Regions from separate parts of the Staphylococcus gallinarum genome, predicted to be linked through region 1. Evidence: predicted binding sites of a transcription regulator. Region 1 holds the regulator's gene; the other holds the start of a gene.
The links. Region 1 encodes LexA, which represses DNA repair genes until DNA is damaged. Its sites were predicted from a motif close to CGAACATATGTTCG; they were not measured.
Positions count from the first base shown of each region.

Region 2: JN168_RS04565 (YolD-like family protein) is a predicted target of LexA. The motif match lies at 13,639-13,652, and genes of this name have one in related genera.

Region 1 covers NZ_CP069082.1:1,613,791-1,630,354, forward strand. Annotated here, with positions in the region: gene JN168_RS07585 (YneF family protein) at 380-619, opposite strand; gene tkt (transketolase) at 831-2,819, opposite strand; gene JN168_RS07595 (DUF896 domain-containing protein) at 2,901-3,146, opposite strand; gene sosA (DNA damage-induced cell division inhibitor SosA) at 3,264-3,506, opposite strand; gene lexA (transcriptional repressor LexA) at 3,651-4,274, shown strand; gene JN168_RS07610 (CAP domain-containing protein) at 4,482-5,447, opposite strand; gene guaC (GMP reductase) at 5,515-6,492, opposite strand; gene rpsN (30S ribosomal protein S14) at 6,691-6,960, opposite strand; gene rpmG (50S ribosomal protein L33) at 7,209-7,358, shown strand; gene JN168_RS07630 (catalase) at 7,459-8,946, opposite strand; gene JN168_RS07635 (amino acid permease) at 9,170-10,615, shown strand; gene JN168_RS07640 (hypothetical protein) at 10,826-11,140, shown strand; gene JN168_RS07645 (Cof-type HAD-IIB family hydrolase) at 11,599-12,408, opposite strand; gene thrB (homoserine kinase) at 12,452-13,372, opposite strand; gene thrC (threonine synthase) at 13,374-14,435, opposite strand; gene JN168_RS07660 (homoserine dehydrogenase) at 14,441-15,721, opposite strand; gene JN168_RS07665 (aspartate kinase) at 15,912-16,564, shown strand, end outside.
Region 2 covers NZ_CP069082.1:1,002,277-1,018,840, reverse strand. Annotated here, with positions in the region: gene purB (adenylosuccinate lyase) at 1-517, opposite strand, end outside; gene JN168_RS04625 (NETI motif-containing protein) at 752-940, opposite strand; gene JN168_RS04620 (DUF2179 domain-containing protein) at 937-1,515, opposite strand; gene nadE (NAD(+) synthase) at 1,599-2,420, opposite strand; gene JN168_RS04610 (nicotinate phosphoribosyltransferase) at 2,413-3,882, opposite strand; gene JN168_RS04605 (nitric oxide synthase oxygenase) at 4,116-5,180, shown strand; gene pheA (prephenate dehydratase) at 5,218-6,036, shown strand; gene JN168_RS04595 (SLC13 family permease) at 6,141-7,694, opposite strand; gene JN168_RS04590 (glycosyl hydrolase family 28-related protein) at 7,819-8,901, opposite strand; gene JN168_RS04585 (cysteine hydrolase family protein) at 9,041-9,592, shown strand; gene JN168_RS04580 (manganese-dependent inorganic pyrophosphatase) at 9,648-10,577, shown strand; gene JN168_RS04575 (aldehyde dehydrogenase) at 10,719-12,098, shown strand; gene pglS (6-phosphogluconolactonase) at 12,460-13,497, opposite strand; gene JN168_RS04565 (YolD-like family protein) at 13,675-14,100, shown strand; gene JN168_RS04560 (hypothetical protein) at 14,211-14,381, opposite strand; gene JN168_RS04555 (C45 family autoproteolytic acyltransferase/hydrolase) at 14,836-15,876, shown strand; gene JN168_RS04550 (DUF4097 family beta strand repeat-containing protein) at 15,938-16,564, opposite strand, start outside.

The DNA of each region.
Region 1 (16,564 bases):
TTTTCCATAAAACAATTTGTTTATAACATATTAAAATGATTGTGCTTATTGTGCTTATTGTTGTTACATTTATACTTTCTGTCATAAGTACATAATATATAGCTTTTATTAAGTATTCATTCATAAGACTATTAATGATAAATGTAAGTATGTATATATGCCCCTATCTATACATTTAGGACATGAAGATATACAGACAACAGCGAACATCTACGGACATTTATACCTGAACAGTGAAAGTAAAGTTTCTGCATTACTAGATAACGAATAAAGAGAAAATTATTCAGAATAAAAATAAAAACTGTCACAACCCTGCCACGGACAAAAAAAGGGCTGATAACTACTTTGAGTAAGTAGTTGTCAGCCCTTTAATGACGCGCTATTTCTTTTTCTTCATAGCGTCTTCTTGATTTTTGTTCATCATTGTCATCATTTGATTTATTTTCTTTTGAGATGGTTTTTGACCCATTTGCATCATCATCATACGTAGCATTTCTTCATTAATTGGTGGGTTCTTTTTAAGATAATCCATCATATATTTTCTTGCAAGGAAAAATCCACCCACTAAACCAAGTATAAGTGCTAACACGATTAATAAAATTGCTAACCAAGTTACCATTGTTTCACCCACTTTCCTATCCTAATGCATTTTACTAAAATTAGTACTCTATTTCAAGAGAACCTGAATTTTATAATTGCTCTAACCTAAAGTATTATATCAATTACAGAATCAATTTGTAAACATGGGATAAGCATCTCTAATAACTAAAAAGTGGTATGGGACAATAGCTCCCATACCACTTAGTGTTAACTGTCAAATTTAGTAATTATTAAAGTGATTGAACTTGGTTAAGAACATTTTCTTTAGTGAAGCCATATTTTTCAACTACTAAATCTCCAGGGGCACTTGCACCAAAGCCATCAATACCAATGACTTTACCTTCAGTACCTACATATTTATGCCAACCAAGAGAAGAGCCCATTTCAATTGCAACACGTTTAGTGATTGCTGCTGGTAATACTGACTCTTTATATTCAGCTGATTGTTGATCAAATGCATTCCAGTTCGGCATAGAAACAACACGTACACCTTTACCTTGTGCTTCTAAATCTTTAGCAGCTTCGATAGCTAAGTTTACTTCTGAACCAGTTGCTAATAATAAATATTCTGCGTCTTTGTCAGACTCAAATACTACATAACCACCTTTACGTACACCTTCTTCAACTGTTTCTTTAGGAAGGTCCATAGCAGTAAGGTTTTGACGAGTCAATACTAATGAAGTTGGTGTGCCTTCTGATTCTAATGCTACTTCCCAAGCAACACGAGTTTCATTACCATCAGCTGGACGAATCACGTTCATGTTAGGAATCGCACGTAAACCTGCTAATTGTTCAATTGGTTCATGTGTTGGACCATCTTCACCTACAGCAATTGAATCATGTGTAAAGATGAATGTTGAATTTAAGCCCATGATTGATGATAATCTTAATGCTGGTTTCAAGTAGTCACTAAATACGAAGAACGTTGCACCGTATGGATGTAATCCACCATGCGCTGCCATACCATTAACTGCAGCACCCATTGCAAATTCACGTACACCGAACCAAATATTTTTACCTTCTGGTGTTTCTTTGTTAAAGTCACTTGCATCTTTAACATTAGATTTGTTTGAACCAGCTAAATCGGCTGAACCACCAAAGAATGAAGGTACTGATTTACTAATTGCTTGAATAACTTCACCAGAATCAGCACGTGACGCACCACTGTGTCCAGCTTCAAATTCAGGTAACGCTTCTTTGTAGTCCACTGGTAACTTACCACTAATAGCTAATTTGAATTCTTCAGCTAATTCTGGATATTTAGAAGTATAGTCTTCAACTAGTTTTTCCCAAGCTTCTTCTTTTTCGTTTGCACGTTTTAACATACTTTGTTGGAATATTTCATAAACTTCTTGAGGTACGTTGAAACGTTGTTCTGGGTCTAAGCCATATTGTTCGAAAGTTAATTTTCTTTCATCTTCACCTAAAGGTGCACCGTGCACACCATGTGTTGCTTGTTTATTAGGTGAACCATAACCAATAATTGTTTTTATTTCAATAATAGTAGGAACATCTTGTGCTTTAGCTTCTTCTATAGCTTTATCAATTGCATCGATGTCATTGCCTTCTTTAACTAAGATATGTTTCCAACCATATGCTTCAAATCTACCTTTAACATCTTCAGAGAAAGCCTTGTTTAAATCTCCATCTAATGAGATATCATTTGAATCATATAATACTATTAATTTATCTAATTGATTGTGACCTGCTAATGAAGCAGCTTCATGTGAAATACCTTCCATTAAATCTCCATCTGAAGCAAGTACATAAGTATAATGATCAACAACTTTAGCATCTTCTTTATTAAACTTACCTGCTAGATGTTTCTCAGCCATTGCAAAACCTACTGACATTGCAAACCCTTGTCCAAGTGGGCCAGTTGTTACTTCTACACCATCAGTATGTCTATATTCTGGATGACCTGGTGTTTTTGAACCCCATTGTCTAAATTGTTTTAATTCTTCCAATTCTAAACTACCAGAAACATGTAATAAACTATAAAGTAAAGCTGAGCCATGACCGGCTGATAATACAAATCGATCTCTGTCAAAGAAATCTTTTGATTGGGGATTAAAGTTTAAATGACGAGTCCAAAGCGTATATGCCATTGGTGCTGCGCCCATTGGTAAACCTGGGTGACCTGAGTTTGCTTGTTCAACTGCGTCGATACTCAAAGCTCTAATTGTATCTATCGCTAATTGATCTTTTTGATTATTCATCTTAAAATGACTTCCTTTCTTCTAGCTAGTTTAATTCCTATTATACATGATTTAACAGAAAATTAACAAAAAATTGAATTGCTATTTGCCTTGATTATTTTTTGAATCTAAAATATTTTTTACTTTTTCTGGAGTAACGTCATTACCTTCAGGGTCAATTACTCGTGTGCTTTCTAATTGTTGTTTAAATTTCTCTCTAAATGAGTCTAAGTATGCTTTTCTTAGCTTGGATTGTTCTTTAGCTTCGGCTTGAGTTAAGCCTTCTGTCTTTTTCTTCTTTGCGAGCTCATTAATTCTATCCAAGTCTACGCCATCAATGTTTCCCATAATAAACCTCCGTTATCATTAATATAAAAGAATATAACAAAAAAATAAGCGAAACTAAATAGTTTCGCTTATTTTATCCCATTTATTCTATTAACTTGTTCATCCCAAATAAATTGATTAGTTTACGGCAGCTATAAGTGGTGTAACTTGATGTTCGCTTTGTTCGCTGTCTTGATGATCACTTTGTGCTTTTTCTTTATCTTGTTTAATATTTTCAGTAACATTATGATCAGTCATTTCGTACGTTTGTTCTGTCCCATCACTATGATGTGCCGTTAATATAAATATAGTACATAATAACATTGTAGCAACTAATACCATTAGATACGTCTTAACTTGCGATTTATATAATTTAATCATAATTTCCACTCCTAGAACATTTGTTTGTATTAACAATTTATCAGAACATCTGTTCTTAGTCAATAGCAAAACGAACAAACGTTTGTAAAAATTGTTAGCCCATGCTATAATGTAACTAAATTAAAGCTAGGGAGTGCCTAAATTATGAGAGAATTAACGAAACGACAAAATGAAATTTTTGAATATATCAAGCAAACTGTTCAATCAAAAGGCTATCCTCCAAGTGTTAGAGAGATTGGTGAAGCTGTAGGCCTTGCTTCTAGTTCTACAGTGCATGGACACCTATCACGACTTGAAGAAAAGGGCTATATTAAACGAGACCCAACGAAGCCAAGAGCAATTGAAATAGTAAGTGAATCTATTGGCGAACCTGTGAACATGGAAGAAACAATTCATGTTCCCGTTATAGGTAAAGTTACAGCAGGTATTCCAATAACTGCTGTAGAAAATGTTGAAGAATATTTTCCACTTCCAGAGCATTTTACTTCTACTCATAATAGTGATATCTTCATTTTAAATGTCGTTGGAGATAGTATGATTGAAGCAGGTATATTAGATGGAGACAAAGTAATTGTTCGTAGCCAAACTATTGCAGAGAACGGCGATATTATCGTTGCTATGACCGAAGAAAATGAAGCAACTGTCAAACGTTTCTATAAAGAAAAAGCGCGTTATCGTTTACAACCTGAGAACAGTTCTATGGATCCAATATATTTAGAACAAGTTTCTGTGTTAGGTAAAGTGGTCGGTCTTTTCCGTGAAATGTAGATAGATATAACTTTTATTGGTTACAGTTATATATCAATAAAAATAAGAGGTTAAGCATAATGCTTAACCTCTTATTTCTCGTCTTTTTTCTCTAAGACTTCTTTAATTTTTTCTAGTATATCATCTGTTTTATCTGTTTTTTTTGTTGTCATAACTAACTCATCCTCTACAAGTTAAAGGATACCCTTTAAACAAGAAAATCAAACATTATCCTGTATAATTTTCTGTCCAATATGGTTGTCTATTATTATTAAATTCAACACCTACGCCAAGTGTATTGAAGTCTCGTTTCAGAATATTTTTCCGATGACCGAGTGAATTCATTAGTCCTTGATGCGCATATATACTGCTCGTTTGACCATATGCTAAGTTTTCTCCTGCTGCACTAAAATCATGTCCATCTGCTTCTAATCGATCAAATGGTGAATTACCTTCCAAGTCAGTATGATCAAAATAATTCTTATTAGCCATATCTTCACTATGCTTTCTCGCTGTATCAGAAATGCTTTCAGAATATTTTAGTGTCGGCAGTTCATGTTGTACTCTTTCAGCATTAACCAAATCAAAATTTTGTAGTTCAAAGCTGTGTGCTAATTCATCTGACGGCGCTCCATATTGTTGCTGCAATCGTGATTCCATTCTCTCACTCACTTGCAATATGGCAGTTAAATTATTATCACTATGTTTATCATAAAAAGCTGTTGTATATATTTGATCATCATGGAAAGTATCATACTCGTCATCTTTAATTTCATAATTTGTATGACCTTTTCTAATTTCAGTTATCGGCGTTCCTAATCTATCACGAACAGTAGATTTTGGTGTTCCATATTTTATTTTGCTTTTTGATGAGATTACGTTTTGATTGCTATACAGCCCGTTTACTTTATTATCAATATAACTTACCATTACAAACGATCTATAGTCATCAGAATAGTAAGTGTACCATTTTGTACCATATTCATTAGTGGTTATACGTTTGGGTTTCCCTAACTTTTCAGTAACAGTAGACTTATCCATATTCATTTGAATATTATTTACTGCAAAAGCTTGTTTGCTAGGTACTTTTAATGGCTTATTTGATGTCGTTGTTCCTGAAGTCCAACTGGCTACTTTAGACTTAAATTGTTGTTCAAATCCAACGACCGGCTTAAATTCTTTAACAGGTATCACTAATACAATTAATAATATAACAACGATATATCCTATTAATTTTCTAATTTTTTACACCTACTATAGTTTAGTCGCGATCTCCATTGAAAATTGAATTACGTACGATTACATAATCTACTTTTCTTAATGAATTAATATCTTTACCACCTGCATAAGAGATTGAACTTTGTAAGTCTTGTTGCATTTCTATAAGTGTATCGAGTAATGCACCTTTATGTTCAACAAACATTTTCTTACCTTCAACGTTTTTATGTTCACCTTTTTGGAATTCAGATGCACTACCAAAATATTCTTTATACAACTTGCCATCTAACTCAACCGTTTCACCTGGTGATTCTTCATGTGCAGCAAATAATGAACCTATCATTACCATTGAAGCACCAAATCTCATTGATTTTGCAATATCTCCATGAGTTCTAATACCACCATCTGCTATGATTGGTTTTCTAGCTGCTTTACTGCATTGATTTAAAGCTGCAAGTTGCCATCCGCCAGTACCAAATCCAGTTTTGATTTTAGTTATACATACTCTACCTGGACCAATACCAACTTTAGTAGCATCTGCTCCTGCATTCTCTAATTCACGAACACCTTCTGGCGTACCAACGTTACCAGCAATTACAAATGACTGAGGAATATGTGCTTTAATATGTTTTATCATTTTAATCACTGATTCTGAGTGACCGTGTGCAATATCGATTGTAATATATTCAGGAATAATTTCTTCGCTAGCTAATTGCTTTACAAAATCAAATTCGCCGGCTTTTACACCAACAGAAATTGATGCAAATAGTTGCTGTTCATGCATTCTTTTAATAAATGGAATACGTGCAGCTTCATCAAAACGATGCATAATATAGAAATAATCATTTTTAGCAAACCATTCTGCTAATGATTCATTCATGACTGTTTGCATATTTGCAGGTACAACAGGTAATTTAAAACTTCTTGGACCAAACTCAATCGTTGTGTCACATTCTGAACGACTTTCTACAATACATTTATTTGGTATAAGTTGGATATCTTCATAATCGAATATTTTCATAATAAAACAAACCCCTAACATTTTTTATATAACACTTGTACATTGGTAAGATTTTTATAACTATTCCATTCTATTACAACGTAAAATCTATTATATTTTACTTAATTCCCGAACAATAACTATTTATTCATCTTTACCATTAGATAATATACAATGTTTTATACTAAATGTAAATGGACTATAGTCGGAGTTTGAAAATTACCAACTTGATTTCTTCACACCAGGTATTTGACCTTTATATGCATGCTCTCTAAATGCAATACGAGACATCTCAAATTTTCTATAAACGCCTCTTGGTCGACCTGTCACTTTACAACGTCTTGTTAAACGCGTCGGTGAACTATCTCTGGGTAATTTACGCAATGCTTCATAGTCACCTTTCGCTTTCAACTCTTTTCTTAACTCAAAATATTTATTTACAAGTTCTTCTCGCTTTTGCTCTTTTACTATTTTAGATTTTTTTGCCATTTTATCTCTACCTTTCTCTTTAAATCGTAATCATTACGTTTTATATCGTAACATATTCTTTTATTTACGCAAATCATTTATTTTATTTTTGTTGAAAAAATTATCTTTAAAGTTAGAGATATGACATCATATCGTATATCTTCTATAATTAATGTAGTCCTTTATAACAACATTAAATTTGAAATCGTCATAAATGTATGCTAGAATTTTAAAACGTAACAATTCCTATTAAGAAAGAGGTGTTTATTTTGCGCGTAAATATTACTTTAGCTTGTACAGAATGTGGAGATCGTAACTATATCACCACTAAAAACAAACGTACGAATCCAGAGCGTATTGAACTTAAAAAATACAGCCCAAGATTAAATAAATATACTGTACACCGCGAAACTAAATAACATTCTGTTGTTAAAATTACTTTTTTAAATACGACAAATTAAAAAAGAAGTCACACATGTTAAACATGCGTGACTTCTTTTTAGTTTATATAGTAGCAAACTAGTCTGCCACTTCTAAATCAACATCATTAATATCAATACCTAACGCATTCGCTACACCTTTACCATACTCTGTATCAGCTTTGTAGCAATGACGGATGTGACGGTGTTGAACTTCTAATGTTGTACCCTGCATCTCATTGGCAGTATTTTCAAAAATGCGTTGTTGTTGCTCTTTTGATTGTAATCTAAACAATCTACCTGGTTGTTCGAAGTAATTATCATCATCTTCGCGATAATTATATTCATAAGCTTCACCTTCGACTTCTAGGCCAGGTTTTTTAAATTCAGGTTGATCCTCAAAACTTCCATCACTATTAGGATAATAGTGTGTTCCTCCACCTTGGTTATTATCTAAGATACGCATTTGACCATCTCGGCTGAATGGGCAAATATTTTCAACTCCAACACCTTTTGGTTGGTTTACTGGTATTTGCCAGTGATTGACGCCAAGTCTATAACGTTGAGCATCACCATAAGAGAATATACGACCTTGTAACATTTTATCTGGAGAAAAATCTATACCAGGAACAATATTTGTCGGTGCAAATGCTGCTTGTTCTACATCTTGGAAGTAATTATCTGGGTTACGATTTAACTCAAACTCACCAACTTCTATAAGTGGATAATCACCTTTATACCATACTTTTGTTAAATCAAAAGGATTGTCTTTATGATTTTTCGCTTGTTCTTCAGTCATTACTTGAATATACATTTTCCATTTTGGGAAGTTTTTGTTTTCAATTGCTTCAAACAAGTCACGTTGAGATGATTCTCTATCATCAGCAATGATTTTCGCCGCTTCATCTGGTTGTAAGTTTTCAATACCTTGTTGCGTTCTATGGTGGAATTTAACCCACACACGTTCTCCTTTATCATTATACATTGAATACGTATGTGAACCGAAACCATGCATATGTCTATAGCCGTTTGGAATACCACGGTCAGTCATTAAAATTGTTACTTGATGTAACGCTTCAGGTAATGATGTCCAGAAATCCCAGTTATTTTGCGCACTACGCATATTTGTTCTTGGATCTCTTTTTACAGCATGATTTAAGCTCGCAAATAATTTAGGATCTCTAAAGAAGAATACCGGTGTATTGTTACCTACTAAGTCCCAGTTACCTTCATCTGTGTAAAATTTTAACGCAAATCCTCGAATATCTCTTTCAGCATCCGCTGCGCCACGTTCCCCTGCAACAGTTGAAAAACGCGCGAACATCTCTGTTTGCTTGCCTACTTCTGAAAAAATACTAGCAGATGTATATTGCGTAATATCATTTGTTACTGTAAAAGTACCAAACGCACCAGAACCTTTAGCATGCATTCGTCGTTCCGGAATTACTTCTCTGTCAAAATGAGCCATTTGTTCTAAAAAATACCAATCTTGCATCAACAATGGTCCTCGAGGTCCAGCAGTCATACTATTTTCTCTATCTGAAACCGGTGCACCAAAAAGACTAGTTAAATTTCTTTTATTGCTCATAATGTTTCCCCCTCACAAATAGTAAATAATAATAATTATTATCTAGCACTAATTTTAAAGTATACACATACGAAAAGCAATTATGTTACTTCTTATAATATGAAATATTTCTGAATATTTAAAATTTTATTGCTCCAACTCTCAAAAAATGCATTGATTGTAGTCATTAAAAGCATTAAAATGTAAGGTATATAAATTTTTATAGATTATAGGAGATTTTAATATGGGACAAAACAATATGAAACGTGGTCTCAACTCTCGACATATTTCAATGATTGCAATAGGTGGTGCGATTGGCACTGGACTCTTTGTCGCTACAGGTAATGTTGTATCACAAGCTGGTCCAGGCGGCGCGATTCTAGCTTATTTAATCATTGGTATCATGCTATATTTCTTAATGTCTTCAATCGGAGAACTAGCTACATTTTATCCTGTATCAGGATCATTTAGTTCTTACGCTACACGATTTGTAGACAGTTCCCTCGGCTTTACAATGGGATGGTTATATTGGGTGATGTGGGTATTAGTAACGAGTGTTGACATCATTATTGCATCAAGCGTATTAGATTATTGGGAAGTATTTCACTTTTTCAGCCCTGTTACTTGGAGTATTTTGTTTCTTTGTTTACTATTTGTACTGAATATTTTTACAGTAAAAGCATTTGGTGAAACAGAATTTTGGTTATCTTTAATTAAAGTACTTACAATTATCATCTTTATAGTAATAGGTGTACTAACAATATTTGGCATTTTAGGTGGTAAATATTATGGGTTTGAACATTATACAACAGGTGAAGCGCCATTTGTCGGTGGCATTTCAGGTTTCTTAGCCGTGTTACTCATCGCTGGTTTTTCAGTTGGTGGTACTGAGATGGTAGCTGTAACTGCAGGTGAATCATCGAATCCGCATAAGTCAATGCCAAAAGCTATTAGACAAGTATTCTGGAGAATATTGCTATTTTACGTTTTATCTATTGCTGTTATTGCCGCAATTATTCCTTACAGTGATCCTCTACTATTAAACAAACATGAATCTGTGACTCAAAGTCCATTCACAATAGTATTTGATCGTGTAGGTATTGCTTTTGCTGCATCTGTGATCAATGCAGTTATCCTAACATCGTTACTGTCTGCTGCAAATTCTGGAATATATACAACAAGTCGTATGTTATTTTCAATGGCAGAAGATAAACAAGCACCGAAGTTTTTTGCAAAATTAAACAAAACGACGAAACTACCTATTATTTCTATTTGTACAACATTTGTAATCGTGTTAGTAGTAATTGTATTAGCGCAATTTAAATCAGATATTGTCTTCTCACTGCTCAATATTATCGGTTCATTAGTTATCGTAATATGGGCATCAAGTATTGTCGCTCAAATCAGATTACGTTCTGCAATAAAAAAACAAAACAAACGTGCAGAAGATGTATTACCATATAAAGCAGCGTTATATCCATTAGGACCAATCATTGTAATAATTGCATTGCTATTCCTATTTTTCGGAAATTCCTTTGGCGCTTTAATGGCAGGCGATTATGGCTCTGTTATACGAAACATTGCACCAATCATTATTCTAGCAATTGTTTATTTATCACATAAAGTAATTAGAAAAACAAAAATAGTAAAACTAGAAGACGTTGAATTAAATACAACTAAAGAACATTAATTGTAAAAGCACTGGTATATAATCAGTGCTTTTACTTTGCCACTTTAATTAATGATAAACATATTACAAAAACAGTTAGAATTATACATATATACGTATTTGTTTATTCGAGTAAAATCAATGCTTAACACATAAGAGTTGAATATTTTCAGTGCTTAAAAAGTATAGTATAATATAATTAACAATATTGGTTATATTGAGGTGAAAACTATGATTGGGCAAACAAATTTATTTGATGATATTTTAGAAACTGAAGAGCGTTTCGTTATTGTTGTGCAATCACTTGAAGAAAAGAATAATCAATTGCTTAAACGAACTTTAAGAGAGTATGGTAGCTTAGAACATTCACAAATGGAAAGTCTTTTTGAACATCTTAAAGATGTCTTTTTAGAAGAATCGTTTGAGGATAATCAATCTGCATTCTCTATCACAGTATATACAAATTTAGATTATGCTGCGGATAATGTGTATGCACATGTTAAAAGGCATAGAGGCAAACACGAGTGGACACATACAGCAAAATAATTCTTTCACTTCAGAACTTATCTATCAGAGTTAACTTACTCTGATAGTTTTTTTATATTTGCATTTGCTGCTATCTTAGTATCATCAATAAATACTGAGTTATCAGCTGTGTTCAGAAATTAATAAAAAGTGACTTGATCAATCCATTTGTAGAGTAAACTGAGGCATGTTTTAATTTTTATAGATAAGCTGCTATATTAATTTAATTTAGTGGAATTTATTAAATTATAAGTAAGTGTCTTATTTTTTGTAGTAATAACATATATATGAACTTCGAATTGTTTGCGAGACGCCTAAGGGTGTAGGATGAGTGTTGAGACCAAGGCTCGACCCATCCCCCTAGGAAAGCGAGCAATATTGATATAAATTACAAGCCCATCAAAGACCAAAAATCTTTGATGGGCTTAGTGCTAGGTATTTATGTCATAGACACTTTTGTATTATATATATCAATCTAATCAAGAATCAAGCAATGCTTTTAAAGCGTGAGGAATACCATCCTCGCCATTACTTAAAGTAATTTCGTCAGCAACTGCTTTAACTGCTTCATTAGCATTACCCATTGCTACTGCATGTCCGACGACGTTAAGCATTGAAATATCATTTGAACTATCACCAAATGCAATAACTTCAGACAAGTCAATATTGAGCTTTTCACAAAATGCAGCTAATGCATTTCCTTTCGAAACATCTCTAGCCATAAATTCTAAAAAGTACGGCTTACTTGTTGTAACGTCTACTTCCTCATTAAAATGACCAGCTAATTCAATGTTTAAACTTGTAATATTCGGAACATAATCCACACCCATTACTTTAGGTACATCAGCTTGAATATATGCTTTGATATCATCGACCCGTTTCATCGGCAAACCTGTCAATTCAGACTCTATATTCATATATTCGTGGTCACCTTCATATATAATAAATCCTTCATGATATGTTAAAACAAACAATTTGTGTTCTCTACAGAAATCAACAATTGCATCAAAATCTGCCTTAGTTACACTCTTACTCACTTCAACATGTTCATCTTTAACAGCAATTGTCTTACCACCATTATAGCTTATTACATAACTATCATATTGATCTAACTTGAGTTGCTTTGCAACAGGTAGCATCCCTTCTGTAGGACGTCCTGAAGCCAAGACAACATGATATCCTTGCTGCTGAATGTCAATTAAATAACGTTCAGTTTCTGGACTAACCTCATTATCTGGATTCATTAAAGTGTCATCCATGTCCATAACAATCATCTTATATTTACTCATGTTTGTATCTCCTTTCAACACCTTAACATTATACTACAATAATTTAACGGCGTTGGTACAGAATTTTCGACACAACTCCACTTTCATTAATTGTCACTAACTCCGATCGACAATCCATAAATGTTCCTTTAAGTTCTCTAACGAGTTCGCCACTCCGTTCTGGAGCAACTAATGTTAATACGGTTGGACCTGCACCACTGATTACAGTCGCATAGGCGTTATGTTGTTTCGCAATCGCTTTAATTTCTTTAAACTCAGGTATTAAATGTTGTCTGAATGGTTCATGAAAACCATCTTGTTCCATCATTTTTCCTGCCAACTCATAGTTATGTTGTATCAATGCACTAATCATTGTGTTACTAATCGCACTATTTTGAACTGCCTTTTTATGTGAAAATGTTTCCGGTAATGTATTTCTTGAATCATCTGTACGTAGTTCATAAGATGGAATCGTAATAATAATATCCACACGTGGTGGATCAATATATGATACATCTGTCACCTTTGTCTCAGGATTAAAGTAACCTAATACCAAACCTCCGTAGATTGTTGGTGCCACATTATCAGGATGACCTTCGATTTCAGTAGCTAATTGTAGTAATTCATATTTTGATAATTCAATATCACCAAAATAATTAGCAATATATAATGCGCCAACTAATGCTGATGCAGAACTCCCTAAACCTCTTGCTAAAGGGATTTCACTTCGCATTTCTATATCTAAACCAGGTAATTTAACATCATATTTGCGTGCAACTCTTTGAGCAATTTGATAAATATAATGTCTATTGTCTGTTGGCAAATCTTCTACATTTGGTCCGACGTGATTAAACGTCCACACATCGCTGTCGTTCTTCTTTACATCTAAATATAAAAATTTATTTAATGCCATACCTATAGAATCAAAACCGACACCTAAATTAGCTGTAGATGCCGGTATTTTCAAATGCAACATGTCACTCATGTTAGAGCGCTCCTTTGATATAATCTAAGATGCTTTCTCTATCGTTAGGCAACGGTTTGATTGGATTATCCAATAATGAAATTGCAGTGTCTGGATCTTTCAGACCATTACCAGTTAATACAGCAACCACCTTTTTACCTTGTGGTAACTTGCCAGCACGGTGTAATTTTATCAAACCTGCTATAGATGCATTACTTGCCGGTTCACTAAAGACACCTTCTTTACTTGCCATCAATTGATATGCTTCTAAAATTTCTTCGTCTGTTACGCTATCAATTAGACCATCTGATTCACTTAAAGCATTATTAGCTTTGTCCCAGCTTGCTGGGTTACCAATTCTAATAGCTGTAGCTACTGTATCTGGATTCTTAACCACTTTGTTCTGTACAATTGGTGATGCACCTTCAGCTTGGAATCCAAACATATGAGGTAATTGTGTTTGATTTTTATCGTGATACTCTTTGAACCCTTTCCAATATGCTGTAATATTACCTGCATTACCAACAGGAATGGACAAGATATCAGGAGCTTCTCCTCCTAATTGTTGAATGACTTCAAAGGCGCTTGTTTTTTGACCTTCGATTCTATATCGATTTACAGAGTTTACTAAGGCAATTTCACCGTTTTCCGCTACTTCCTTAACAATCTCTAATGCTTCATCAAAGTTACCTTCGATAGAAACAATTTCAGCACCATACATCACGGCTTGAGATAATTTACCAAGCGCAATTTTACCTTCAGGTATTACGACAATTGCCTTCAACCCTGCACGAGCAGCATATGCTGCAGCAGATGCAGAAGTATTACCTGTCGACGCACAGATAACAATTTTCTTACCTTCTTCTTTAGCTTTGGCCATCGCCATTACCATACCTCTGTCTTTAAAAGAGCCCGTTGGATTAGCTCCTTCGTATTTTACATGTAATTCAATGCCTAACATTTCAGATAAATTTTCACAATAAATTAAAGGTGTATGTCCTTCATTTAAAGTTAATTGTGGTGTATTTTCATTTACAGGTAAAAACGCTTCAAATTCCTTCACTAAACCTTGCCATTTTTCCATTTCTATTAAACCCCTTCTACTGGATAAATTTTATTTACAACATATCCTGCCTCTGTAATTGCCGATTCAGGAGACTCATCTAAGCCTACTACAATCAAACCAACCGTTCTGGCATCTCTTTCAGTAACGGCTAATGATTTATGGAAAGGTAACTCCGCTTTAATTAAAGCTTCAACCTTACTCGGTTCCTCACCATCTGTCTGAATGACAACATAATAACTTTCTTTTTCTTTAAACGATATTGTATCATCGCTATCCATTAATTCTTTCGTTTGTTCCGTCTTCAATTCAAAATGTGGTGGTAATGTATGCAGATTAGACTCAAAATGCAAGGTAACGTTAAGCAAGTCACTCACAACTGCACTTCCAGTTGCTAAACTACCAGCTCCCTTACCATAAAACATCGTCTCTCCAACAGCATCACCAATAACATAAATTGCGTTGAATTCATCTTCAACTGCAGATAATTGGTGTGCAGTACTAATAAGTGTTGGTGCTACTGAAGCATTAACTTTACCTTGCTCATAAGTACCTTTACCAATTAATTTAATCTTATAACCTAGTGCTTCTGCTGCCTTAATATCAGCAAGTTCAACATCGCTAATACCGTGTCTATCAACATCTGATAAATTAATCACTTGGTTAAAAGTTAAATAAGAAGTAATGACTACCTTTCTTGCGGCATCTACACCTTCCACGTCATCTGTAGGATCTGCTTCGGCAAACCCTAATCTTTGCGCTTCATCCAACGCATCTTCAAACGATGTATTCTCACGCGTCATTTTACTTAAAATAAAGTTAGATGTTCCATTTAAAATACCCATAAATTTAGTTATATTATTTGCATTCAAACCATTATTAATCGCATTAACGATTGGAATACCGCCTGCAACACTTGCTTCATATTTTAATGCTACGTCATTTTCTTGTGCTAAATCTTCTAACACATTTAAATGCACAGCTAATAAGTCTTTATTGGCAGTAATAACATGCTTTTTCTGACTTAATGCACGTTTTAACCAATCTACTGTCGGTTCAACGCCACCCATAACCTCAACGATAATGTCTATAGAGTCATCATTTAAAATTTCATCTACATCTTCTGTTAGATGATAATTCGATACGTTAATGGGTCTCGATCTAGATTTATCACGAACTAAGATATGTCTAATGTTGATATCTTTGTCCATTGTTTCTTTAATTTGTTCTCTATTTTCTTCAATTATTTTCACTACACCTGAACCTACAGTACCTAAACCGAGCAGGGCTACATTTAATTCCTTCATCATTTCATTCCTCCGATTGTTCATTCAAAAAATACAATTGTACAGTTGAAAAATACTAGAATATGGTATAGTATAAATTCATTCATTATTTTTGTAAAGGTTGAAAATAAAAACCGTATATCTATACTATCACTCTCGTGATAAAAACTAAACAAAATTTTCTGATTTTTTAGAAAGGTTGTAGCTCATTATGAAAGTAGCGAAATTTGGAGGAAGTTCTGTTTCAAATGCAGAACAAATAAAGAAAGTATTAAATATAGTAAACTCTGACTCAGACAGAAAGATTATCGTCGTTTCAGCACCCGGAAAAAGACATGCAGACGATGTAAAAACAACGGATTTACTAATTCGACTTTACGAAAAGGTTATTGCCGGATTAGATTATCAAGCAAAGAAAGAAGAAATTATTCAGCGTTATGCTGATATTATTTTAGAACTTGAAATGACAGATTCACTGTTATCAACAATTGATGAAACTTTAGAAACATATATTGCCACATTAAAGGAAAAACCTGCTCGTTTATTAGATGCGTTACTTTCATGTGGTGAGAACTTTAATGCCCAACTCATAGCTGAATATAACAATAGCCAAGGTATACCAACACGTTATGTATCACCTGGTGAAGCGGGTATTACTGTCACAGATTTACCTCAGAATGCTCAAATTTTAGATCAATCTTATGAAGCACTCTATAGCCTTAGAGAATACGATGAAAAATTAATTGTTCCAGGTTTCTTTGGTATTTCTCGTCAAGGTTATGTTGTGACCTTCCCACGTGGTGGATCTGATATCACTGGTGCAATCGTTGCTCGTGGTGTTCGTGCTGACTTATATGAAAACTT
Region 2 (16,564 bases), 610 kb from region 1:
CTCTTACACGTTTAAAACGCTCTAAATTACGTTGCATTTCTGTGTACCAAAGTGCCATCTTCACACCAAATGTAGTAGGTTCAGCATGAACACCATGTGTACGCCCCATCATTAATGTATATTTATAATCTTTTGCTTTTTGTGCTAATACTTCGATAAATCTCTCTAAATCTTTTTCAATAATGTCATTTGCTTGTTTAATTACATAACTCAAAGCAGTATCTACAACATCTGTTGAAGTTAAACCATAATGAACCCACTTACGCTCTTCACCTAAAGTTTCTGAAACTTGTCTAGTAAATGCAACGACGTCATGACGTGTTTCTTGCTCAATTTCTTGCGCACGTTCTACATTCACTTTTGCATTTTGACGGATTTTCTTTACATCTTCTTCCGGGATGTCCCCTAATTTACTCCAAGCTTCACATGCTAGAATTTCCACTTCTAACCATGCTTCATAGCGGTTTTGGTCAGTCCAAATATTTGACATTTCTTCTCTTGAATAACGTTCAATCATTGAAATAAGCTCCTATCTTACGTAAGTTTTAGTTCACAAACCCAAAAACATGTACATTTAATGAAAAATAGAGTTTAAAGTTCGTGTTTAATCTCTTCACTACTAGTTTAACAGAATTATTATCAAATGTATAAACCTTTTAGGTTTTCTTTTAAAATTTTTAACTTGTTGTTCAGTTCAATTAAATTCATCCTTTAAAAAAAGACCGCATGGTAACACCATGCGATCATTATTTTAAGATTCCATTAAACGACCTACAAATTCAATATCTTGTCTTAGCACTTCGACACTACCGTCTTTATTTTCTTTGTAAACAGGCTTTTCGAAACGTTTCACCGGCATATACCCTGCTTCACGCATGCGCTGTAAACAATCCTGAATTGATTCGTTTTCTTCTACTTTGAATTTTTGTTGTTTTTTCATATACTTTCAACTTCATCCGTATCATATTGTTTAAGTTTCTTACTTTTAAGACCTTTAGCCCAAAAGCCTCCATGTATCGTACGTGGTTCATATGCTACGATAAAAGCCTTATTGTCTATTTGTTTAATTGTATCGATTAATTTAAACTCAAATCGTCTCGGCGTTAAAATTTGTAGAATTAAGCGGTCACCGTCTCTACCGTAAGCAGTATAGTGTGTTACACCATACCCTAAATCTCTCAATTGTCGCGGTAAATCTAATTCATACTCTGAAGATGTAACATTGACGACAGTATAGCCGAGAGCCAATTTTTCTTCTATCTTCATCCCTACAATAATACCGATTGAAAAACCAAAAGCGTAAGCAATAATATTTTGAATTTGGTCTAAACTTGACATTACCATCCCTAGACCGACAACATAAACTAAGACTTCTAAAAAACTAACGACAGCAGCAACATATCGATAACCTTTTAACGTCAATATTGTTCGCATTGTTAAAAATGATACATATGCAACATTAACTACAAATATCGCTAATACCATTAACCACGGATTAGAAGTTATTACTGACATATTCATTGTCCTTTCTCATACATTAAATTTAAGTAATTTTATCAACTCACACTTTATTTGTCACTAAAAAAATTACGCTAAATTTAATTTTTCGGCCATGAATATCTTGTGTATGCTAGCTCTCTTTTATGTGCTGTTTTGATATAGTGTTGTTCAATTGTCGCCTTCGCTTCACTAGACACTGGCTTACCTTCTAGATAATCATCAATGTCATTATAGCTGACACCCAAAGCTTCTTCATCTGGTAATTGCGGTTTGTCTTCTTCTAAATCTGCTGTTGGTGTTTTTTCATATAAATGACTTGGGGCATCTAAAGTTTGTAATAACTGTCTACCTTGTCGCTTATTCAGACCAAATATCGGTGCGATATCTGCTGCACCGTCACCATATTTAGTATAAAATCCAGTAATATTTTCTGCTGAATGATCCGTACCTACAACAATGCCCTGTTTATTTGAAGCAATAGAAAATTGCACCTTCATACGTTCACGTGCTTTTTCATTACCTTTTTGGAAATCAGTAAGTTCAATTCCAGCCTCTTTTAATGACTGTACACTTTGATCAACCGCAGGCTTAATATTTACTGTAATTGTCTTATCCGGTTGAATAAATGCTAATGCATCCTCTACTTCGTCCGCATCTTGTTGTTGACCATAGGGTAATTTCACTGCAATAAATTGACAATCTATTTGCTCTTCTCTCAATTCATTAACTGCGATTTGGCATAATTTACCTGTTAATGTTGAATCTTGCCCTCCAGAAATACCTAATACCAATGACTTAATAAAAGAATGCGTTTGTATATAACCTTTAATAAATTGAATGATGCTACGAATTTCAGCTTTACTATCTATTTCAGGTTTCACTTTCATTTCCTTTACGATAATATCTTGTAAATTACTCATGTTCTTCCTCCATCTCCTTTACATGTTCAGCCACTTCAAATATACGTTTATGTTTATTTTCCCAACATGCAGTACTTAAATCAACTGGATACTCTTGTGGATTTAAATGACGTTTATTTTCTTCCCATAAATGTGAAAGGTTCTCTGTTAAATAACGTTGCGCTTCCTTTTCACTTGGTAAGTCATAAACGAGTTGTCCATCTTTAAAAATATCACTGTGTAAGTCCTTAGCTATAAATGATTTAATAAATTTCATTTTATATGTGTGGACAGGATGGAACAATTTCAGAGGTGCTTCGTCATTTGGATTTTCATGTTCTAATGTAATGTAGTCACCTTCTGCTTTGTTTGTTTTCTTATTAATAATACGGTAAACATTCTTTTTACCTGGTGTTGTTACCTTTTCAGCATTATTAGATAATTTAATACGATCTACATATTCACCTTGTTCATTTTCGACGGCAACAAGTTTATATACCGCACCAAGTGCTGGTTGATCGTAGCCAGTAATTAATTTCGTGCCAACGCCCCACGAATCGACTCTTGCACCTTGCGATTTCAAACTCATGATTGTTTCTTCATCTAAATCATTTGAGGCAATAATTTTGGCATCTTTAAAGCCCGCTTCATCTAACATTTTTCGAGCTTCTTTAGATAAATAAGCGATATCCCCTGAATCCAAACGGATACCAACAAAGTTTATTTTGTCACCTAACTCCTTAGCAACCTTTATTGCTGTTGGTACACCTGACTTTAATGTATGGAACGTATCAACTAAGAACACACAATCTCTATGACGTTCTGCGTACTTTTTAAAGGCAATATACTCATCGCCATATGCTTGTACCATTGCATGCGCATGTGTGCCAGATACAGGGATATCAAATAGTTTGCCAGCTCTCACATTACTCGTTGAATTAAAACCACCGATAAATGCAGCTCTCGCTCCCCATAAAGCAGCATCTGCTTCTTGTGCTCTTCGCGTACCAAATTCCATTAATTTATCGTTGCTCGCAACTTGTCTAATTCTACTCGCTTTTGTTGTAATTAGCGTGTGGAAATTCACAATATTCAACAACATGGTTTCTATAAGTTGTGCTTGAATTAACGGTGCTTCTACTCGAAGTAGCGGCTCATTCCCAAAGCAAAGTTCCCCTTCTTGCATTGAGCGTATATGACCAGTGAATTTCAAGTCCTTTAAATAGCCTAGAAAGTCATCTTGGTAGCCAATTGATTTTAAATACGCAATATCATTTGCTGAAAAATGAAAATCACTAATAAAATCTATAATTTTTTTTAATCCATTAAATACAGCGTAACCACTGTCAAATGGCATATTTCTAAAATATAAATCAAATACTGACCATCGCTCATGAATGCCATCATTCCAGTATGTTTCAGCCATATTTATTTGATATAAATCATTATGTAATACAAATGTATCATCTTCAAATTGGTACACAATTATCTCTCCAATCAGCTTTTCCATTAGTTTAGCATAAAAGAAACACTGATAGCACCTTAAATATGATGGATTTTATGTTCTTTCTATACCTTATATATATTGTACAATTTCCATATAAAAATTAAAATTATGATGATTATGTGACTGAAACAAAACAAAATAATGAATTTTCAAATTATCTCATTATATTTAAGAGCAAATCTTTTATAATATATTATGAGGTGTTAGAAATGTTAAATGAAGCCAAAGCGTTTATTAAAGCAATGTATAATGAATTAAATTATAGCAACGACACATTACGTCAACGCTTATCAGAAATTGAACACGCCATCACTAACACTGGTACGTATGAGCACACAACAGCTGAACTCACGTACGGTGCTAAAATGGCATGGCGTAATTCAAATCGCTGTATCGGAAGACTATTCTGGGAATCTTTAACCGTCAATGATGCAAGGTCAATTCATACTGAAACAGAGTTTATAACAGAAATTGAAAATCATATTGAACACGCTACAAATAATGGTAGAATCAAACCTTATATCACTATTTTCAGTGCTACAAATCCACCTACTATATACAATAATCAATTAATTCGCTATGCCGGTTATGACGATTTAGGTGACCCAGCAGAGAAGGAAGTTACAACACTCGCACAACATCTAGGTTGGCAAGGCGAGCATACAAACTTTGATATTCTTCCACTTATCTATCAAATGCCAAATGATAGTATTAAGTACCATAACTATCCAAAATCGTTAATTAAGGAAGTGCCAATTACTCATGACCGTTACCCAAAATTACAATCATTAGGTCTCAAATGGTATGCAGTACCAATTATCTCAAGTATGGATTTGAGCATAGGTGGTATTACTTATCCAACTGCTCCCTTTAATGGTTGGTATATGGTCAATGAAATTGCAGTTAGAAATTTCACAGATAATTATCGTTATAATTTATTAGAAACTGTTGCAGATGCCTTTGAATTTGATACACTTAGGAATAATACTTTTAATAAAGATAGAACACTTGTCGAATTAAATTATGCAGTCTACCATTCTTTTAGAAATGAAGGCGTCTCTATAGTGGATCATTTAACTGCATCAAAGCAATTTGAAATGTTTGAACAAGCAGAACATACTGCAGGTCGTGAAGTAACAGGAAAATGGTCTTGGTTAGCACCATCTTTGTCACCGTCATTAGTCCCAAACTATCATCATGGGTATAAAAACGAGATCAAGGATCCTAATTTTCATTATAAAAAGAAAGCACCGACCGGTTGTCCTTTTCATTAAAAGTACGTAATCAACATATAGAACAAGGGGTAACGTTATGAAACTTTATTATCTGGGACCGAAGGGTACATTTTCTTACTTAGCTGCAAAACAATATAAATCTGAAGATGCATATGATTTTATACCTAAATCAAATTTATACGAGGTCGTTCAAGCAGTATCTCATGATGACGAAAGTATCGCAGTCGTTCCGATTGAAAACTCAATTGAGGGAACCATTAATATCGTCGCTGATGCATTAACTCAACAAAATATCTATGCACAAGGTGAATTACATTTAGATATTCAATTTGCACTTTATGGCCCGGACGATGCAACTGTAAATGATATTAACAAAGTCTATTCCATTGCACCGGCAATCAGTCAGACAAGTCAATATATTCAAAACCACGGATTTGATTATGATTATGTCGAAAGTACAATCAGTAGCCTAGATAAAATTTCAGATCAAACTGGCGCTATTGCACCCTTAGGCAGTGGCGAACCATATGGATATAAAGCAATCGCTCACAATATCCAAGACTTTCCACATAATACAACACGTTTTTTAGTTGTGAGTAATCAACCTCAGCATATTAAAGATGCAAGTGATAGCATGGTACTCATCACACCAAAATATGATAAACCTGGATTATTGGCGAGCATATTAAACACATTCGCATTATTTAATATTAACTTATCGTGGATTGAATCACGTCCATTAAAGACACAGCTAGGTATGTATCACTTTTTCGTACAGGCTGACTCACCTATTAATGACGAGCTTAATAAAGTGATTAAAATATTAAATACTTTAGACTTTGAAGTTACAGTAATTGGTTCCTTTAATAAAATGGACCTATCAGATAAATCATAGATATAAAAACTTTCACCATTTTTCGTCAAAACAAAGTTTTAACAAATACGAAAAGCGATAATGTGACACAATTTTAGTGTCGACATTATCGCTTTTTTTACATATTATTTCAGTGGCAATGGTTTCGTAATATCTATACCTAACACTGGTGGTACTAGGAAATAGACAATAAGTACGATAACGACCACACTGATCATGTTTACCCAAAATCCTACACTTGCCATTTTCTTTATCGTAATCCGACCTGTTCCAAAAACAATGGCATTTGGAGGTGTTCCAACCGGTAGCATGTATGCGCAATTAGCTGCCATAGCTGCTGGCACCATTAATAATAATGGGTGAACATTTACTGCTACTGATAGTGTAGCTAATATAGGTAATATCATTGTCGCTGTAGCTGTATTCGATGTGATTTCTGTTAAGAAGAGTACAAATAAAGTAATAACAATAACGATAAGTAATGGACTGACGCCTTCTATTAAGCGTAATTGGTCGCCCAACCATTTTGCCAATCCACTTGAGGAGATACCTTTAGCTAATGCTAAACCTCCTCCGAATAATATTAAGACACCCCAAGGTAAATCCTTTGCGACATCCCAATCAATAATACGTTTATGCTTAGCTTTATTTTTCGCAGGTATTAAAAATAATAAGACAGATATAAATATAGCGATTGTGCCATCTGCAACTTCAGATGTTAATTCCCAACGCTTTAATAAAAATTCCCTACTAATCCATAAAAAACTAGCTAAAATAAACACAAATTGAACGACCTTTTCTTCAAATTTCATCTTGCCTAACTCATCAAGTTTATCCTTGATAACATTATGACCACCAGGCAAAGTTTTCATTTCATGTTTAAATGCTACAAATCGAATATAAGCCCAGACAATTGCCAGTAAAATAATCACCGTAGGAACCCCAATAATCATCCATTTTGCGAAACTAATTTCCTCACCGAAAGCCGACTGATACTGACCCTTCAAAATGATTAATGGAGGCGTTCCAATTAATGTTCCAAGTCCGCCGATTGTCCCAGCATAACCAATTGCGAGCACTAAAGATTGTTCGAATTTACTTAATGAATGTTCACTTATATCACTATTTTTCAATTCACGAGCCTCTTTAATAATCGCCATACCTATAGGTATCATGATCATCACCGCTGCAGTATTTGATACAAACATCGATAAAAATCCTGTCGCAATCATAAATCCTAATAAAATTTTACCAGTACTTGTGCCTAAATAATTAATAATCGTTAATGCTACACGCGTATGTAAATTCCATCGTTCCATCGCAATGGCCAATATAAAACCACCTAAAAATAAAAATATAATGTCATTACCGTATTGCGCTGAAACTTCTTCTGGATTTAATACATGTCCCATTGGTAGTAAAATTAATGGCAATAAACTCGTTGCTGCTATAGGTATCGCTTCCGTTATCCACCATACTGCAATCCATAGCGTTATTGCTAATACAAACACCCCTTTTCGCGACAAGTCTTCTGGGTGTATGAATAATAACGTTAACACAAACAATAGTGGACCTAAGATTAAACCAATTTTTTGTCCTGTATTATATGACTTTTTGTCTTGTGAAAAGAATGTTAAGTAATGGCTTAGCGGACGCTCCCCTTCATTTAATTTGTTCATAAAATCCCCCTTTATTATTGTCTGAATATTCACAATAATTACAGCAATTATAACATATCTTCACAACAAATAAAGTGTATAATTAAAACGCTTACACCTTTGGTATAAGCGCTGTACATCTTATTTATTCAACTTGTTTTTTAACCACTTTTGCATCACCATTTCCAACTAAAATCACATCTTGAACATGGTTTAAATAAATCTTCTGAGAACAATGCTCAAAGTTATTATGCGCAATGACTATTTTCTTATGCATGACTTTATTGTAACTTTGAACTCTAATCGCTTCTTTCGTCATTGGCCCTATAAAGGTATTACGATAAATATTTAAATTTTCGCCTGCCTGCGTATTACATAGTCTCCCTGATAAATCTTGCGCATTTTTGCCATCTTTTACTGCTAAAAAACGAATGCCTCCAACACAATTAATAAATTGATTATCATGAATATAAGTATCCTTTGCTTTTAAAGGAGTTAAAGCGTATTGATTCAATCCATCAAATGTATTATATCGTATATGAATATTCTGATAGAATTGATTAAATCGACTGGCATGCGAGCCGATAGCTCTATTCCATGCTTTCATTGTAGGTGTGGTAGAAGCACCAAAGTAACAATGCTCAATAATTACATTTTTAGTAACTGTTCCATCTGTCGCACCAAATTTTGGAAATGCGCCTTTAACTTGTAAATCAATTTGGATTGCCTCAGAAAAACTTCGTTCTCCATTATCATCATTAAATCCAAGAAATTGACACTGACTCATATATAATCCATTTATGCCACATGCATCTATTGCATGACCACCGACAATATCTTTAAAGGTAACGCCTACAATTTGGATATCTTGCGCATGTCCAATACTCATTGCTGTATTATTATATGGATATTCGTAACCATTCATATCAAATGTACCACCCGCAATATGAATATGACTATTTCCGTTATAACCATAATAACGTTTCAGCTTACGACCATTTTTTAACAGTGCATCTTTTCCTATTCGCTTCAAGACCGTTTCATCATCAAGTAACAATGTTGTACCTTCATATATTTTCAAAGATCTACGTATATGGTATTCACCTTTTGGTATTTGTATCGTGACCTTCTCCTGTGTTTTTGCAATATCTAATGCACGTTGTAATGCTTTAGTATCAGCCCATTTACGCTTTCCTTTCAATCCAAAATCTGCCGCGTTGATTATCATCGAAAACTTCCTTTCTATCCTGACTACTATATATTAAACAAATTCTATTTAATTTAAACCCTATATATACACCTTTGATGTTTTTACGAGTTAGTATATAATGACTATTAACTTTATAATTAGGGAGTGTAAAAGGTTAATGAAAAATAGTGCACTGATTATAGTTGATTACTCAAATGATTTTGTTGCAGATAATGGCAAATTGACTTGTGGGGAAGCCGGTCAACAAATAGAAAACTATATCGTTGAAAGAATTGAAGCTTACAATAATAAAAAGCAACAAATCTTTTTTATGATGGATTTACATTACGAAGATAATCATTACCATCCTGAGAGTAAACTTTTTCCACCACATAATATTTTAGGTACGATTGGAAGAGAATTGTACGGTAAGGTTAATGATATTTATCAAAATATTCTGTTTAATGAACACGTACATTTTTTAGATAAAACACGTTACGATTCATTTTTCGGAACACCATTAGACATTATGTTGAGAGAACGAGGCGTTACACAACTTGAAATCGTAGGTGTATGTACTGATATTTGCGTCCTACATACTGCAATTTCCGCTTATAATTTAGGCTACGAATTATTTATCTCACATAAAGGTGTGGCCTCATTTAATCCAACCGGACATGAATGGGCGTTAACACATTTTAAAAATTCCTTGGGTGCAGTAGTAGAATAACGACTATTAATCATGATAAAATAAAATTAAATATAAAAATAAGGAGAATTTAAACATGGCAAAAACATATATTTTCGGTCATAAAAACCCAGACACTGATGCAATTTCATCAGCAATTATTATGGCAGACTTTGAACAACAAACTGGTAATACTGAAGCTACACCTTATCGTTTAGGTGACGTTAATGCTGAAACGCAATATGCTTTAGATCACTTTAAAGTAGACGCACCTGAATTATTAAATGATAATTTAGCTGATCAAGAAGTTATCTTAGTCGATCACAACGAATTCCAACAAAGTGCAGATTCAATTGCAGATGCACAAGTGAAGCATGTTGTAGATCATCACAGAATCGCTAACTTTGAAACAGCAGCACCATTGTATTACCGTGCTGAACCTGTAGGCTGTACTGCTACGATTTTATATAAAATGTATCAAGAGCGTGGTTTTGAAATCAAACCACATATTGCAGGATTAATGGTTTCAGCTATTATTTCTGACAGTTTACTATTTAAATCACCTACATGTACTGAAGAAGATGTTAATGCTGCAGAAGCATTAAAAGCGATTGCTGACGTAGACTTAGAATCTTATGGTCTAGAAATGCTTAAAGCTGGGGCTTCAACTTCAGATAAATCTGCAACAGACTTATTAACTGCAGATGCAAAATCATTCAACATGGGTGACTATACTACACGCATCGCTCAAGTTAACACTGTAGATATAGATGAAGTGTTCGAACGTCAAGATGAATTAGAAAAAGCTATGTTAGAAGCAAGTGCAAATGAAAAATATGATTTATTTGTTCTTGTCATCACTGATATTATTAACAGTGATTCAAAAATCCTTGTTGTTGGTGCTGAAAAAGACCAAGTTGGCGTTGCATTTGATGTTAAACTTGAAAATGGTACTGCATTCTTACCAGGTGTTGTATCTCGTAAGAAACAAGTTGTTCCTCAAATTACAGAAACTTTAACTAAATAGTTTAATACGTTATATTATTTATAAATTAGCAATTATTGTTGTTATATTATCAATATAGTAATCCTGGAACATATTTAAATATGTTCCAGTTTTTTATCCAAGTATACTTATCTAGTACTTGTCAGATTAGGAGGATTCCATTTGAATGTGATAGAACAGACTTTCCATAATAGTAAAAAATATTTTGATACTCACGAAACCAAAGATATTAAATTTAGAAGAAAGCAGCTCAAGCTGTTAAGTAAAAGTATACGTAATCATGAAGATGAATTACTCGACGCTTTTCAGAAAGATTTAGGAAAAAACAAAGTAGAGACTTATGCCTCAGAAATTGGTTTCACTTTAAAAAATATTAAAACTGCACGTAAAGAACTTAAAAATTGGGCGAAACCAAAGCAAGTCAACACCCCTATCTTTATGTTTCCAACCAAAAGTTATATTATGAAAGAGCCTTATGGAACAGTATTAATCATTGGTCCGTTTAACTATCCTTTTCAACTATTGATCGAACCTTTAATCGGGGCAATTGCTGCTGGGAATACTGTCATATTGAAACCTTCTGAATATACACCAACTGTTTCAACAGTCATTCAAAGGATTATTGAAGAAGTATTCGATGCTGAATACGTAAGTATTTGTCAAGGCAACAGCGAAGTCACACAACAACTACTTGAATTGCCTTTTGATTATATCTTCTTTACTGGTAGCGAAAAGGTTGGCCGTATAGTCTATCAGGCAGCAAGTTCACATTTAACACCTGTCACGTTAGAATTAGGTGGTAAATCACCTGTTATTGTAGACGAGACAGCAAATATTAAAGTTGCCAGTGAACGTATTTGCTTTGGTAAATTTGCTAATGCTGGTCAAACGTGTGTCGCACCAGATTATATTTTAGTTCATCGTAAAGTTCAAGATGCGCTTATCACTGCACTTAAACAAACGATCACTGAATTCTACGGCAAATCAATACAACAAAGTCCTGATTTTGGACGAATTGTTAATTCGAAGCACTTCAATCGTTTGCATGATTTACTTACCATTCATCAGCAAGATATTATCTTTGGTGGTCAAACAGACGCGGATGAATGTTATGTTTCACCGACACTTTTACAAGGCATTACCTTTGATTCCAAAATTATGGAGGATGAAATTTTCGGCCCACTACTTCCTATTATCACTTATGATGATTTTGACGAAGCCGTTTCATTAATCCGTTCTAAACCTAAACCATTAAGTTTGTATTTATTTAGCGAAGATGAAAATGCTACTGAACGTGTATTAAAGGAAATTTCTTTCGGTGGTGGTGCTATCAACGATACTGTGATGCAACTTGCCAATCCTAATTTACCATTTGGCGGAGTTGGCGCTTCTGGTATTGGTCAATATCACGGCAAATATAGTTTCAATACCTTTAGTCATGATAAATCTTATATTTTCAAATCAACAAGATTAGAATCAAGCTTATTCTTCCCACCATATAAAGGGAAATTCAAATATATAAAAACGTTTTTTAATAATTAACAAGTTCTGAGTATAACAATACCAAATTATATGTTAGTTGAGCATTGTTATATCATAATATAAGGTACTTCGTTCATTTAGTAATTATTTATTAAATGGGACGATGTGCCTTATTTTTTACATTGATACGCTTTTTATAAAGACATTTAAGATAGCATGGCGCGAGTCTATACCATGTCTCAATGCAATACTTAAATCATCGAACAATTACAATACGAGAAATCATCAAAATAAAAAGTCAGTAAATGAATTTTCTGATACGTGTTCTTCAAGGTGGTATTTTAAAAAATGAAACCTTAAAGGATACGTACTACTCATTTACTGACTTTTTCAGAATTTTTATATCAAACACGTTTGACTATCACTGTAAAAATTGTACACATACACCTTCAGGCGCTTGTTGTTGATGATCGACTTGAGTTAATTCTCCTGTCACTTTATTACGCTTAAACACAGTTAATGCGTAATCACCTTCTTGATGTGCACAAACTAGGTATTCATCTGAATTTGTAATATTAAAATCTCGTGGGAATTCTCCACCACTTGACACAATATCTACAAATGAAATCGAAGAACCTTTTTCTCCTATTTTAAAGATGGCAATACTATCATGACCTCTATTACTAATATAAATAAATTTTTGGTCATTCGATAATCGAATACCTGCAAGTTTAGTTTCGCCTTCGAATGTAGCAGGTATTGTTGAGTGACGCTCTATTTCAGTAAATTTACCATCGTTATATGCAACAGTGCTTACCATATTAGAAATTTCATGTACTATATATGCATGCTTACCATCTTCATGGAATGCGATATGTCTTGGACCATCACCTGGCTCAAAATCACTAACAGCATATACTTTTAGACCTTCATCTCCATATTCATAAGTCACGACTTTATCTGTTCCTAAGTCTGCCGCCACAACATATTTTTCATCAGGCGTTGTCTTTAGAAAATGTACATGCGAGCTTTCTTGTCGTTCGTCTGGACCAGTAGGATAATCATGAGCTAACTCTTGTATTAAGCGTATGATTTCACCTGTTTCAGGATTCGCCTCATATATTCTAGCTAAGCCTGCACCATATACGGATTCAAAGATATACTTACCATCTGGTGAAATATCTACATAACAACCAGTTCCCTCTGTCGATGCTAAACATTTATTAATTAATTTTAGTTCCCCATTTTCTAAAATCTCTAAGCTAGCTATGCCACAATTTTCACCTTCACGATTAATAGCATATAAGAACTTATTATGTTGATTCACGTAAGTAGATGCTTCTAATTCAAATCCAGTGTCTACTTCTGTGACTTTTCCTGTTTGTTCATCTAATTCAAAGCGATATATACCTTTACCTTCTTTTTTAGTATATGTGCCTATGTAACCAATCGTCCTCATGTAAACCCCTCCATTTTCATATATCTTTATTCTAATAAATATCTACATAATAAACAATCAATTGAAAATATATTCTTTATAAATACTATGTTATTGACATTTTCAGAACATTTCTTCTGTTAAAATATCACTTGCCAAAAACGAACATATGTTCTATTATTGTGGTGAGGTGATTTTATGATTCCTAAAGAATACCAAGATGAAACGGATTATAGAAAGATTCCTAGAGAGTTTCTCAATCCAAATATTCCCCAAGGACGAGGCATGGTAAAATGGGCGCCGTTTGCCACATTGCCAGAACAATTCGAGTCGATTCAACAATATATTATAGATCAAAATAAAATCGACCGTCCCTTGTTATCAGATGATCAATTAAACGAATTGAACAGCCAACTACATCAAGCATTACATAGAGACATTCCTGTCTCAATAGAATACTTCCAAGATGGTTGGTTAGAAACCGTTGAGCTACGAATCAAGCGTATCAATTTATTACAAATGAACTTGGAGGGTGAGATTACAAATTCAACACGCACGATGACATTATCTTTATTAGACATCACCAAGATACTCACCACTGATAATCGTACATCAATTGAATAGGTTATCTTGGCAGTAATTAACTGCTAAGATAGCTACTATTTACTCCCTTTGATTCGCAATTTTCAAATTCGCATAAAAAAATAGAACACTTAACGTGTTCTATCAATAAATTAATTATTTGTTTCGATATCTGAAACGATTTCTTTAGTTTTACTTTCGATTTCTTCAAAATCTTTTTTGAAGATATAGGCGAATGCTACAGCACCAACGCCAGCGATTAATGAAACGGTAAAGATTGTACCGAAAACAAATTTAAATAAACCTTTAATAAAATTCCACATTATTCTGTTCACCTCAATAATTTATTAACAATGTCTATACCTAATGATAGCACAATTAAAAGCATCAATAAATATATACCCACTTTTATAGCTTTTATTCTACAAAATTCTAAAGTAATTTTATGTTATTGATGTATAAATGCATCCATGCTTCCATTAAATTTCTCACAACTATATAAGCACAATGTATATAGAATATCAAAATAAAAAAGACTAATAGCAATTGTATTAGCCTTTAATATAGTTAATTTAATTATTCCACCAAGTTGATACGGCGTCTTTAAATGAATCATAGTAGTTTGACATTATAATCACCTCATTAAACTAATTTTATTAGTTATTCGCTGATGTTATTATTATAATAACTATTCTACTTACATAATACAATTAATATGAAGTTACAAAAGAATTACAGTTCTGTAAGTTAATATATAATAAATTAGGAGTTTTGTTTATGCAAAATGTAAAATCAGATATTTTCACGCATCGCGGTTCTCACTTTGATTTAGGTATAGAGACTGCTAAATGGATGCAACAAACCCCACTATTGAAAAACAGAGAAAAAGAATGGAAAAAGCGTGTTCCACGTTTTGACATACATATAAAGGAAACATATGATATATTCCAAGTCTATGCACCACAAATATGGGAAGAGATTAATGGCATGCAAGAAGTATTAAATATCCCAACTAGCCAAATGATATTAAATTTTGCTCATTACCGCTTCACACCACTTAAGAATAGTGGCTGCACAGTGTTTCTAGGCAATGATTATATGGTTAGAAATTATGATTATCACCCTGCTACATATGACGGACGTTATTTATTGTTCCAACCAAATGATGGTGGACTAGCACATGTTGCCCCTACATCTAGAGTAACAGGTAGAATGGATGGTATGAATGAGGCCGGCCTAGCTATGGGTTATAATTTCATGCATAGAAAGCATCCAGGAAACGGATTTGTATGCTATATGATTGGTAGATTAATACTTCAATACTGTAAAGATGTTCCCGAAGCAATAAAATTACTAGAAGAAATACCTCACCGAAGTTCTTTCAGTTATATTGTTATGGATAAGCATTTAAATCATGCAATCATTGAAGTTTCACCACGTTCCATCGAGGTTCGCTATGATCGAACATGTACCAATCATTTTAAATTATTAACACATGAGAATAGAAATTACACCAAAGAATCGAAGGAGCGACTGTCGAGATTGTTAAAAAAAACACCACAACATCTTGATAAAATGGACGCATTCCAGATGTTCAATGATCCAAAATTTGAAATTTATAGTAAATTATTTAAAAGTTGGTCAGGGACGATACACACAAGTATGTATGAGCCCCAGTCACTAACAGCTTATATTGCTTTAGGTGAAAATCAATCTCCACTTAAAGTCGACTTTTCAAAATGGTTAACTGGATCATCATTAAATGAAACACAAATCACTGGAAAAATTGATACTGATTTAACATTTGCCACTGAATAAATTATAAAAAGAACCGACAATAACACAAAATGTTAAACTCGGTTCTTTCATTTACGCTCTATTAATCTATATGAATATCACCATGATTGGTATAAAATTCCAAGACATTTTGTCCATCTCCAACTTTACCATCGATAAACATTTTATTGTTTACATGCGCATTGCCATTTTCGGGATTTAACTTTAACAACGTATTGTTCGGTTCTTTGTTATATCTCATGTGTATATTACCGTGTTGTGTAGAGGCTTTAAAATCAGATTTTACATCCATTTTATTCAACTCAATATTCCCTTTGTTCGCAAGCAATACTGAAGATTCAATTAAGGAATCATTAACTATGATGCTTTCATTTTTCGATTTAATATTTGCATGCTTTATATCACTTTTAGTTAAGTGAATTGGAGAATTAGTCCCTCTATAAAACATATCATTTATCGTCGAATTTTTTACTGTAATACGCGCACCGCCAGTGTCATTAAATAAAATTTTTGCTGATTTAATATCCACATTATTTATGGTAGTCGCATTTGTTTCGCATGATAGTGTTAACTTATCTAATTGTTTATCTGGAACTATTATTGTCATCTGGTCATTTACTCGTCTAAATGGGTTAAAATTCAAACCATAATGATCTTCACTATTACTATTTTCTTGAATGCTTAATTCTTGATTAGAGTCATCAATGTT